3 regions of the Virgibacillus kekensis genome follow, and region 3 is predicted to be linked to each of the others. Evidence: riboswitches for the same ligand, from Rfam matches in the RefSeq annotation. Region 3 holds a riboswitch; each other region holds the start of a gene.
What was found. A riboswitch is a leader RNA that binds a small molecule or an ion and turns the genes downstream of it on or off. The one in region 3 is predicted to bind thiamine pyrophosphate.
Positions count from the first base shown of each region.

Region 1: another riboswitch for thiamine pyrophosphate. It lies ahead of thiT (energy-coupled thiamine transporter ThiT); the one in region 3 lies ahead of tenA (thiaminase II).
Region 2: another riboswitch for thiamine pyrophosphate. It lies ahead of ACFO3D_RS06740 (lipoate--protein ligase family protein); the one in region 3 lies ahead of tenA (thiaminase II).

Region 1 covers NZ_JBHSFU010000003.1:42,997-47,201, reverse strand. The annotation lists gene ACFO3D_RS01590 (hypothetical protein) at 1-772, opposite strand, end outside; gene ACFO3D_RS01585 (hypothetical protein) at 870-1,007, opposite strand; gene thiT (energy-coupled thiamine transporter ThiT) at 1,538-2,113, opposite strand; TPP riboswitch at 2,237-2,342, opposite strand; gene ACFO3D_RS01575 (M3 family oligoendopeptidase) at 2,416-4,203, opposite strand.
Region 2 covers NZ_JBHSFU010000004.1:501,596-505,800, reverse strand. The annotation lists gene lipA (lipoyl synthase) at 358-1,302, opposite strand; gene ACFO3D_RS06740 (lipoate--protein ligase family protein) at 1,305-2,129, opposite strand; TPP riboswitch at 2,220-2,325, opposite strand; gene ACFO3D_RS06735 (YrrS family protein) at 2,857-3,555, shown strand; gene ACFO3D_RS06730 (NADP-dependent oxidoreductase) at 3,996-4,205, shown strand, end outside.
Region 3 covers NZ_JBHSFU010000004.1:928,261-932,465, forward strand. The annotation lists gene thiM (hydroxyethylthiazole kinase) at 1-717, opposite strand, end outside; gene thiD (bifunctional hydroxymethylpyrimidine kinase/phosphomethylpyrimidine kinase) at 714-1,520, opposite strand; gene tenA (thiaminase II) at 1,517-2,200, opposite strand; TPP riboswitch at 2,266-2,371, opposite strand; partial or broken gene thiW (energy coupling factor transporter S component ThiW) at 2,372-2,861, opposite strand; TPP riboswitch at 3,046-3,161, opposite strand; gene ACFO3D_RS08695 (CDGSH iron-sulfur domain-containing protein) at 3,231-3,434, opposite strand; gene ACFO3D_RS08700 (D-glycero-alpha-D-manno-heptose-1,7-bisphosphate 7-phosphatase) at 3,514-4,056, opposite strand; gene ACFO3D_RS08705 (GNAT family N-acetyltransferase) at 4,068-4,205, opposite strand, start outside.

The sequences.
Region 1 (4,205 bases), on a different contig from region 3:
CAGCCAACAGTGAAATTGGTACTAATATGGCAAATACTTTGCTCCACAGCGGTAGATTAGTGCCAACCGATTTATTTTTTGACTGATCTGCCGCCTGCATAGCCTGTAGTTCAATTTCATTAAGTTCACTGTCCTTTGACCGGATGGACTTGCGGTAAAATAAATATGCTAGACCAATAGCAGTTACACCGGTTATAACTGAAAGAATCAGTGCCTTATCCGTAACCATGCCAACGTCAATTCCGGCTGATTTTGCCGATAGACTAGGTGCCACCTGAACAATATAATCAGATGACAGTGCCATACCCTGACCAGCCAACGCCACCGCTACTGCAGCTGTAAGCGCCGGCAGTCCAGACCTGATTGCTGCGGGGACCAAAAGAGCACATATTAATGGAACCGCGGGGGTAGGCCAGAAAAACAGTGAGATTACATACGTAACTGCCACCAGCACAAAGAACGAAACATGACCGTTGACCATAATTTTCTGGATTGGCTGAATCATTCTGCGGTCGGCTCCCAAGTCACGTAAGGAATGAAGTAATGCCATCATAAATGTGATAATCAAAAAGATACTGAATAATTCTTTTGCAGCTACGAGGTTAGCATTGAATATTGCAGTAAAACCGTCAATCAAGCTTCCCTTGAATACCCAAGCTATTACAAAAGTCCCGAGCAAGGATGGAAGCACAACCCCTTTTCTGAAAATCATAGTTAATATAATAATCAGTGTAAATAAACCATACAACCAGTGCGATACAGTAAGCTCCACTGTTTAACACTTCCTTTCCAGCGTGTGCTATAGCCTATGCACAGGGAAAAGAAGCGGTGCTATACTCCTATATCGCTTAAAATAATTTTTATCTTAGTTAGTTACTACCTGTATCCCGATTATCACTACATTCATTGCACAGCAGTTTACCATCTATTTGATCCCCGTCAAAAAAACCGTCTTTACAATAGATAGGCTTACCGCATGAACCGCATTCCCCGATAAGCTCCCTCACTTATAACCCTCCCCTTCTAAACATTCGAAATATTATAGTACTATTTTATCATATAAGTTGTCACTTAATCTTTGTGGCTTACCTAGCAATTGATATAAACTGCGACATAACAGCCGTACCTACCGCTACGTCAGAATCCTTCGCTTTCCGGGGGCACGGCCTCAGCCTCCTCGCGGAAAGAACGTCGCTGCGGGGTCTTCGGACTCGTGCTGTTCCCCCAGGAGTCTACGCATTCTGCCTGCGCTAATAGGCGTTTGGCGTTGATATAAGTATAAATCAATTTCAATCCAGCGACGGAAATACATGGAGACTCCAGCGGGAAAAGCAACAGCTGAAAATCCCGCAGGAAGTGGTCTTCTTCCGAGGAAGTTGAAGCGTTGCCCGCGGAAAGCGTAGTGTATTTCCGGAGCGAAGTCTCGCTGTTATGTCACAGTTTATATTAACTGCTCAATAAGGCTTCAATAAAACAGAAAAAAAAACAGCCCTCGTTATAAGCAGGGCTGTTCTCTGTGAGCGGAGTCCATATTCAATTATGCAGCCTGTAGTAACGTTCTTGGCTGTTTGTAAAATAACAGAAATACGAGTATTGCACTTAAAATAAATGAAGGCAACATATATGATCCGCTGTACAACAGTGAGTACAACCAAACCGGCTGTCCTTCAGGTGCATAGTGTCCGAAAAAGGCAATACCCGCAATAAAGTGCGCCAAAAATCTTAGCCCGGAACCAATGAATACACCCATTGTAATATAACTGAAACTTTGCAGCGGTTTACTATTCTTTATTGCTTTTTGAACTGGCTTAGCAAACACTCCAGCCGTACCTATAACAGTAAATGCTACGATATAGTCGAGGAATCCCTGGACAGGAGTTAAAATGATCGGTCCGGACATCACAACCTGCAACATTCCGAACAGAAAACCAGCTGTAAGTCCCCCTTTTAATCCCCAACGGAACGCAACAATAAATATGGGAATCATTGCAAAGGATACTGAACCACCTTGTGGCCAAATTGCAAACTTCAGAAATGGTATAATATCGAGCAATAGTGCCATAGCAGCAAAAATAGCCACCTCAATCAAAAATAACGTACGTTTGGAACGCATATAAACCTCTCCCCCTTTGCCGGCAGACCACCCTGCCGTGCGGAATTTTTTTGATCACAAAAAAAGCAATGCCAAGGGGAAGCTTCCTGATGGGGAAATCCGCTCACATTGCCTAAAAAAATCCATCAAAAAAGCCACCATCCCTACGTTAGTACTAACTAACAGGTTCAAAGGGTAAGAACAAATAACTATGTTCACTCTCAGCCAAATGGCTCCCCCTGTAGGCTTCTACTATTCTGCTTTTTTCGCTATACTAATTATAACGTACCATTCTGAATATAACAACAGTACTGAAGTTTATTTTACAGTGCCATAAATTCCTCTACATCCCGAACACAAAGCTGAATTGCATTCTCCCAGAATTCCGGTTGAGTCAAATCAACATTCAAATGTTTTTTCGCCAGACTCTCCACCGTCATACGGCCGGTGTCGCGGAGAAGTGCAATATAGTCATCCTCAAATCCTCCGCCCAATTCTTGTGCATGTGCATAGATACCAAGGCTGAATAAATATCCGAATGTATATGGAAAGTTATAAAACGGAACCCCGGTAATATGGAAATGCAATTTGGATGCCCAGAAATGCGGGTCATATTCATCAAGCGAATCACAGTAGGCTTCTTTCTGTGCTTCGACCATCAGTTCATTCATCCGGTCAACCGATACCATTCCCTGTTTCCGTTCCTCATAAAAGCGCTGTTCAAATATAAATCTTGCATGGATATTCATAAAAAATGCAACACTACGCTGGATCTTATCCTCAAGCAATGCCAGTTTTTCTTCTTTATTCTTTGCGTTTCTTACAGACGCATCCGCAACAATCATCTCAGCAAAGGTCGATGCTGTTTCTGCCACGTTCATCGCGTACCCCTGATTAAGTCCATTTAAATCATTCATTACATACTGGTGAAAACCATGTCCCAGTTCATGCGCGAGTGTTGCTATATTAGATGAGGTTCCTGAATAGGTCATGAAAATCCGAGTCTGTTCACTTTGAGGGAAACTTGTACAAAAACCACCTGGACGCTTTCCTGCCCGGTCTTCCGCCTCAATCCAGCGGTTTTCAAATGCAATGCGCGCAAAATCGGCCATTTTGGGACTGAATTCACCAAACTGATCAACGATAAAATTCGCCCCCTCTGTGTAACTTGAGGTTTTCACTGACTTGGATACAGGTGCCCCAATATCGTATATACTCAACTTTTCCAATCCCAGTAAATCCGCCTTTTTCTGCAAAAACTTAACAAAGTGATGCTTGTTTTTATTGATAGCTTCCCACATTGCATCAAGTGTCTCTTTTTTCATCCGGTTAATGGCCAGTGGTTCCTTTAATACATGCTGCCAGTTACGATGTTTATATTTCTGCAGTCTGAACCCTGCCAAGTGATTCAATGTCTGACCAAACAAATCAGCATTGCTGCCCCATGCTTGGTTTAATTGTTCGAACACATGCTTACGAACAGAGCGATCAGGGCTGCTCATTTTATTTGACGCTTGACCAACTGAATATGATTTCTGCTCGCCATTTTCATCGATTTCCACTTCCATATTCCCAACTATCGTGTCATACATCTGACTCCATCCATGATAGCCATCAACCGCCAGATCATTGATCAGCATCTCCTGTTCGGACGGCAAAAGTTCTTTTGCTTTTTCTCTATATTCATTAAGAACAAATTCCAATTCCTTTAAAGCAGGGTTTCGGAGAAGTTCTTTCCATGTCGAATCGTTAATTATGCTAATCTTTTGATCCAGTAGTGTTTTAACAGCATTCATTTCTGCTGATATTTCACTTCTTTTCCCAACAAGTAAGCTTGCTTCCTTATCTTTTACATCCTGGGCGCTAAGACAGCTGATAAATGCAGAAGCCTCCCGCATCTTTTTCCTTACATCCTCAAACTGTTCCACAATCGATACCAGCTTATCAGCATCAACTTTTCCTGTATCTGGCTGGAAACTTTCAATTAACTTTTTTAGACTCCTGGTTTCTTCCTGAACATTTACTAAATATGTACGAAATTCTTTTGAACCGCTTCCCCCTGGAAAAATAACTTCTAAATCCCATGTTGGATTATACGTGGACTTACTCATCC
Region 2 (4,205 bases), 430 kb from region 3:
AAAAACATTGGCGAGAAAACTTATTATTATACAATAAAAAAATATCCTCTGACAGAGGGGCGGAGGTATAGATTAAATGATGCTTCGGGGAACCGGCTAGAAGCGCTGTGTCAAATTTATAGGAATGCTAAAGAACTTTCCGTAAATAAGAGGCGAGATGTATAGCGGATGAAGTGTGTTCAAGTCCTTTCCTATTAGGGGGAAGGGCTTTTTATTTTCTCAAGAAGGTATTTTCGTCAAAGATAAATTGAATAGCATTTTATTTTATAAGCAGTCCCAGTATGCGAAGAAGAACAGGAACCGTCCCCGTGCTTAAAAAAGGGTAGCCACATAAGTGACTACCCCGGTTTGTTCATTTTAAAAAGATGAATCTACTTGCTTGTTTTCATGCTTTTCGTATTCCTTCATATAGTTAATTCTGCGTTGTGCGGAGGTTTGACTGACCTGCCCATCTGCGTGATAGGAAGATCTGACAAGCGGACCGGATTCACAATGTTTGAAGCCTTTTTTTAAGGCAATTTCTTTTAGCTCGGCAAACTCATCGGGATGGTAATATCTTTCCACCTTTAAGTGCTTTTTTGTTGGCTGCAGATATTGTCCAATAGTCATTATGTCTACATTATGTGCCAGGAGGTCATCCATAGCCTCAATAATTTCCTCTTTTGTTTCACCAAGTCCAACCATAATGCTCGATTTAGTTGGTGTGTTTGGTGCAATTTCTTTGACACGTTTCAGTAATTGCAGCGAGCGGTCATACATGGCACGGGCGCGAACTTTTTTGGTCAACCGGCGTACTGTTTCAATATTATGGTTGAAAATATCCGGTTCACTATCCATCAAGGTGTGCAGGCTCTCGTAATCGCCCTTCATATCAGATGGTAAAATTTCAATTGTGCCACCAGGATTTTCGCGACGGATAGCACGTACTGTTTCCGCGAAAACTGCCGCACCGCCGTCGTTTAAATCATCTCGGGCTACCGCAGTTACTACTGCATGCTTTAAGCCCATTATACCTACTGACTCCGCAACACGTTGAGGCTCGCCCCAGTCAAGTTCATTTGGAAGTCCTGTTTTTACTGCGCAGAACCGGCAGCCTCTTGTACATGTGTCGCCTAAAATCATAAACGTTGCAGTTTTTCTTTCGCTCCAGCATTCATGGATATTTGGACAACGTGCTTCCTCACAAACGGTGTTTAATTTCTTTTCGCGCATTAGTTTTTTTAAACCATTATACGATTTGTTGGTATTAATTTTTGTCTTAAGCCATTCTGGTTTACGTATGTATTCTTCTTGTTTAGCCACCGTCAAACACTCCTTTGATGATATAAATTCCATTCTTCCTGGGTATATTTTGATTTTGCTAATTCATAAACCTCACTCCACTGACTGTCTGAAAGCTTAAGCGGAGTGAATTCCAGATTTAGCTCTTCCTTGAACCCTTTTTGAAATGCATCTTTTAAATCATCGTATGTATGCTGCTTCCTGGTGATCTCATTTATGGTAATTGCTTTTTCAGAAAAAGTGTTACGCTTCTTTTCTCTTATTTTTTCATTTGGAAACTTAAACAAATCAAATAACATAGTTGTATTCATACTCATAGGAATCGATCCATGCTGCAGGAGCACGCCTTGTTTTCGCGTCTGGGCGTTTCCAGAAACTTTTTTGCCATTTACGAGCATTTCATAGAATGCAGGCTTTTCAAAACAGACATCCGTTCTTTCCGCTTTTTTCTCCGGGGTAGCATAATCTGCTTCAATACCTAACTGCTTATAACCTTCCAGAACACCTTTTGATAAGACATAATAGGCAGCCTGGATGGATGTTGGAATATAGTCCTTATCCTCTGAAACGACGATACTATAAGTCAGCTCATCATCATGCAATACGGCACTGCCACCGGTTAACCGTCTTACGAATTCACATTCATGCTTTTGCATGTTGGAGAAATCAATCGCCCGTTCAGCATTCTGAAAATGTCCTACAGAAAGACTGGGTTTCGACCAACCATAAAACCGTAAAGTTGGAGGTATTTTCCCCTCTCCGTGCCAGTCAAGCAATTTCTCATCGAGCGCCATATTAACTGACGCACTATTAAAGCCTGTATCAATAAATCCCCATGTCTCCTTCAAATTGTGTTCACCTCCATATTCTGGTGGTACAAAAAAACTGCATTCCTGTAGTGGAGTGCAGTAAATTTGCGTGATGTTTAATGAAAATACACAAATTCGACGGCACTTCCCCACGCTAGCATTACCATAGTTCGGGTATGAGGGTCAGAACAGGTAAGTTCTTCTCAGCTATATGATAGCTCCCCTAGTGCTATATCAACATGCAATTTCTATGACTATTTTAACGAGGTAAAGCAGGAATGTAAAGCGAGAACGGTTCTCCCGTTTCCTTTCGATTAGATCTGTTTTATCAGGTGATTCATTTTGTGGCTACTCACTATCCCTACGTTTGATAATGGTTGATGTCAATGTTATTTTATTTGGCTGAATTCTCCAAATAAATAGTGTCTAAAAAACTCTCACAAATACTTGACTCAATCCTTTAAGTTAGGAGAGTTTCTTTAAATTGGATTTTAAATCAAAATAAATATATTCAGGTCATTCAAATCTGGATGGCGGATTTTCTCGAAGGGTTGGATGGGACAATTTATAGCCATGATAATTTCCCGTGTAAGTTTTTTAAAAGATGCGATTGACAGGGATGGTAAATTAGAACCCCATAAAAACTTTTATAAAATCGAATAGATTTTGTTAGAGAAACTTTTAATGCCTTCTATCAAATCTGCAAGACCAGGAATTTTCTCAGACGACAATTTCGTTTTTATTTTGGATTGGAAAGGAGATCAACATGAGAAATAGAGCAGATATGTTTCGCAAACGAAGAAGCAAAAAAAATATCATCCTTAACTCGCTTATAATTTTAGTTTTTGCACTCATATTAATTGTCGGAGCAAACCTTATATTTGGGGGTAATGATACTGCCAAAGACGGCGAGACCAACGATGCGTCTGACAGTGATCCTAATAAGGAAGAAATGAAAATCACGGAAGATGAAAATAACGAGCAGCAATCCGAAGCAAAAGGTTCTAAACAAGAAGAGAGCAGCAATCAAGATGAAGATGAATCCTCCGAGCAAAACGAGGATGCGATTGACCAATTGGAAGTTGAAGAAGGCGACGATACCGAACGTGATGAAAATAGCAGTACCGCACAGGAAAACCAGGATGACAATCAATCCCAGCAGGATGATAGCGGTCCGAACGAATCCCAGATTGGAAAACCCATCGGCACTTCCCAGACCGGTGAGCATACGTCCAGCTACGAAAGAGGAACAGTCGATTGGAATGAAAAAGTAAAAGCGATAAAAATGGCAACCGGTTTGGACGACAGCATGACGCTTTGGCGACTGGAAAACGGCGGCGGACCACACAAATCAGTCGGCAAAGTCAGCCCTGACGGTGTCCAGGATTGGATGTACGTTGTTAACCTCCAGTGGGTTGATCAGAAGGGGTGGAAAGTAACGAGTGTTGAACGAAAGAGCCGGTAAATAGGGTTAAGCTTTCATGTATTTGAAATGAAAACCGTAAGAAAAGTGAATTACCTAATACCTGGCCCACTGAGTAGTTTCTCATTTTACTTGGTGGGTCTTTTACTGTGAAGGTATATACTTCTATCAAACAAGTGGAACATTTCGGGTAATGTTCCAGTAGGTTCACCGTTTCGGGAGGAATGTTTGTATAAAGGATTCCATAGATGTGTTTTCTTTTGCCGAACTGGCCTGCCCTCCGTTCGCATACATTCTGTTGTGGCATCCTTTTCTGTTTTTTATATTTTTCTTTAGGCAGAAGGCCCAGTTTCGGCTCACTAAACAGAATGTCTGCTAGAAAAAACAGGGGTTTTTTGTAGTTGAGCGTTTATGTGACTGTAGAAATCCTAACATTGGCTCAGCAATGGCCTATACCTGTATAGTTGTATATACAAGAAAGGATGATTAGATTGCAACAGCAAATCAAACTCGTAAATAGACCAGTTGGCACGCCGGTTAAAGAAGACTTTGAATTTACGCAGGCGCCCATCGGTGAGCCGGCTGAAGGTGAAGTACTTATTCGGACCAACTATATTTCTGTTGATCCATATTTAAGAGGCAGAATGAATGATGTGAAGTCTTATGTCCCTCCATTCGAGTTAAATACGGTT
Region 3 (4,205 bases):
AACGAAAGTACCCGGTCCGGATACATCTGCCCTGTCAGCAGCATGTTCTGCAGCTGACCCGTAAAATGCCGTCGCGGCCAACAGTTGTTGATCAACGGGGTCATCTGTGGTCAAACATGCTGCAGCTATAGAACCTAACAGGCAGCCGGCTCCGGTCACTTTAGCAAGCAGCGAATGTCCTGTCTCATTATAGGCAAGCCCATTTGAAGTACAAATGACATCGGTCTTTCCAGTCAGTAAAACAGCGGTCTGATAAACCTCCGCTACTTTTAAGGCGATTTCATCCGTATCCCCATCACCTACAGATTCGACACCTTTTGTTTTCCAAGGTATTTCCACCAGGTGTGCAAGCTCCCCAGCATTCCCTTTGATGATCGTTGGATGAACCTCGCTTAATATTTTTTTCATAACTGCTGTCCTAAAAGGTGTTGCCGCTACACCAACCGGGTCCACTACTACGGGAATCCCCTTCTCGTTTGCAGCTTTTCCAGCTTTAATCATCGCAGGGATTTCCTGCTTCGTTATTGTTCCAATGTTCAGCAACACACCGTCAGCCAGGGTTGCCATGTCACTGGCTTCCTCCTCAGATTTTGCCATAACAGGTATTCCGCCAAATGATAATAAACCATTTGCCGTAAAATTCATGACGACCTGATTAGTCAAATGGTGGATCAATGGACTTGTTTCTCTTACTTTGTTAATAATCGATTTATTCATTGTTCCACTCCTTCGCTACGATGTGCCCAATGATTGGTTGGTCCGTTTCCCTTGCCAATCGAAAATGAATGGCGGATTGCAGCCGTCACAAAGTCTTTTGCTTGTTTAACTGCGTCCCCTAAAGAATATCCCTGGCTCAAATACGCTGTAATTGCCGCTGAATAAGTGCAGCCGGTGCCATGTGTATTCGTTGTTTCAATACGTTCTGAAGAAAATGAATGGATGCTTTCGCCGTCATATAAAAAATCAATTGCATCCCCTTTAAGATGTCCGCCTTTAATCAATGCAGCACCTGCACCGAACTCGTGGACAATTAAAGCAGCAGCACATCTCATATCCTCAAGTGTTTCGATTTTTTCTCCTGTGATTTCTTCCGCTTCCGAAATATTCGGTGTTACCAAGGATGTCATCGGCAAAAGATGGTCACGCAAGTAAGTACGGGCATCCTCTGCAATTAATGGGTCTCCACTTGTGGCGACCATAACAGGGTCCATCACGTATGGAACATCCAATTCAGATACTTTTCCAGCAAGCATTTCCATTATCTCAATGGTTGGAATCATGCCCGTTTTGAATGCATGAAGCGGCATATCCGATATAACGGAATCGAGCTGTTGTTCAATCATATTGACAGGAATATGATGAACGGCCTGAACACCAGTGGTATTTTGTGCAACCACAGAGGTAATGACCGACATCCCGTATGTTTTTAATTCCTGAAAGGTCTTCAAATCCGCATGAATTCCTGCCCCGCCACTAGGATCAGTTCCGGCAATTGTCAGTGCACATGGGATATTTCTCATCGGCTGACCACCGACTCAGGCCACTCTTCACATGTATACGCCATTTCCCAGAATGCCAATTCCAGCTGACAGCTTTTTCGGAATGCATCTTTCATTTTTAACTGTTCATGTTTAGATGAATCCGCTGCAATAGCATCCAGACGCTCGCGCATTTCCAAAGTCGTGGCTGCAGTTCGTTCATCCGCATAGAAACTGATCCACGGGTAGAAAGGATGGTCGCTTGTTGGATTAAACGTACTCATTAACTCCCGGCCAATTTCCAGATAGGTCCACGGACAAGGTAACAGAGCACTTAAAATCTCGCCAAGACCGCCTGTTTGCGCGTGATGCATCATATGTTTGATGTAATGATCAGCTGATGGCGGGAGAGGATAACCTTGAAGCCCTTCATAATCCACTCCTACATAGTCACAAAAATTGTGATGCGGGTGAATCTCACTGTTCAAAATAAATTGGATTTTTTCATGGAAAAAGTTAATATCGTCCCTGTTTTGCGACTTCGCAAGGGCAATCCCATAAACACGCATGAACGCATTAAGATATTCAAAGTCTGCTTTAATATAATGTTTAATTGACTCAGCAGGAACCTCCCCTTTTCCAATACCATCAACAAATGGATGGTCAAATATCGCATGAAATATATCCTGATTTTCTTCTCGTAAAGTTTGTGTGAATGTCATATTATTCCTCCTGTTTGATACAGGAAGCTACTAGGGAGAATAAAAGTAGATTAATAGAGGGTATAGTAACGCTCCGACTACTTTCCTGCGCTGGCATTATCCAGATCAGGTTCAAAGGGACTAAGGAATATCATCCTTTTCTCAGCCATTACAGCGCCCCTAGTAGTTTTCCTATATGCTATTTTGTAATATATTTCTCTGCTCAATTTTCGAAACAACCAGCCAGCCTATCAATGCCCCTGTAACACTGCTGACCAGAAACGATGGGATAAAAAATAATGCTCCGACAGAGCTTCCCATAAGTATTTTTGCAAAGGGCACAGCAAAAAGTGCTCCGATTATACCGGTACCAATTGCTTCACCAAGCGCTGCCATTCCTTTTTTACCAGTCTTTCGAAATAGATAACCCTAAAAATGCACCGATCATGCCACCGGGAAACGCCAGCAGCGTACCAAGCCCAAGCATATTGCGCAGCAAACCAATCATAAATGCAATCATAACCGCCGGACCTGGTCCGAGTGTCACTGCAGCCATAACATTAACCGCATGCTGGACGGGATACGCCTTGGCGACCCCTGCTGGGAACCAGAGTAATTGTGCTCCTAATGTACCAATCGCCACAAAAACAGACATCGTCGTTAAAAGCCGCGTCCGATTCAATATGACCCTCCTTTCATTAAAGGGTGTACTGATCTGTGTGAGATAAAAAACACGAAGAGGGAATTCTACTAAGCGTTGGAACTGGACGAAGCTTATTCGGTATTTTAGAAATCCATAGCCCCAGCACCTAAATCAAAAAAGCCAGATCCGTTTATGGACCTGGCTCGAAATAGCTGAAAATAAGCTCATCATCAGACTACTTCCCTCCGCTGGTATTAACCAGATCAGGTCCGTAAGAGTCGGGAAACTGTTCGTGCTTCCCTCTCAGCCCTCGTTCTTTGGGCACCCCTAGTAGTAATTTATTGAAAATATTGAGTTGTTCTTCCTTAGGATAACAAATTAAAATCCGTTTGTCATGAAACACATCATCTATTTTGCAATTACTTCACTTTCAAACCCAATTTTCTTATGTGTACCATCGCAAAACGGTTTGTTGGACGACTGCCCACAGCGGCATATGGAGAATGCTTTTTTCGTTTCAAAGACATTTCCTTCCGCATCGATCAGTTCCACGTCTCCTGTCACAAGCAATGGTCCGTTATCGTTCACTTTAATTTTACCTTTGCCACTCATGAAATCCCCCCTAATTTTCTACTATTGGTATATAGTATTCTCCAACTAGGGAAAAAATCCTTTTTTGCTTGCCTAGGGATTAATCTCCTGCCTTCTCGTTATTCGTAAGCCATTCAGCAAATTCTCTGAGATCCTTAAAAGAATAATCGGCGTTGACCTGGTCGCCCTCGCGACTCCCTACGAGCACTGTCTTTGTACCCGCTTCCTTTCCAGCTTCAATATCGGGCTGCCTGTCACCTACCATAAAACTCTCCGCAAGGTCAACGTTATGTTTTTCAGCCAGGTCAAAGATCAGCTGAGGTTTAGGCTTACGGCAAGCACAGTTAGCATGCGGCTTGTGCGGGCAGTAGGCAATATCATCGATCCGCGCCTCAAACGTTTCAAGCTCCGACCGCATTTTCTTGTGAACCTCGGCGAGTGCAGTCTCTTTCATATAGCCAAGTCCAATTCCACCCTGGTTGGTTACAACGAATACCCTGAAACCCAGGTCGTTGAACTGTTTTACTGCCTCCCCGACGCCTTCAAGGAGGTAAAAATCATTCGGTTTATTAACAAATTTAACTCGTTTGCTTAGGACTTCATTGATAACGCCGTCCCGATCCAGAAACATACCCCTGTTCATCATGTCACCTTCTATTTCAATTCGATTCGTTGTCCCTCGTATTCGGGCTTGAGAAGGGAGAAGACGACCGTATCATGATATCTCTCCCCGTCAAAATCAGTTTGCCTTAATACGCCCTCTTTTATGAACCCGTGTTTTTCGAGCAGCCG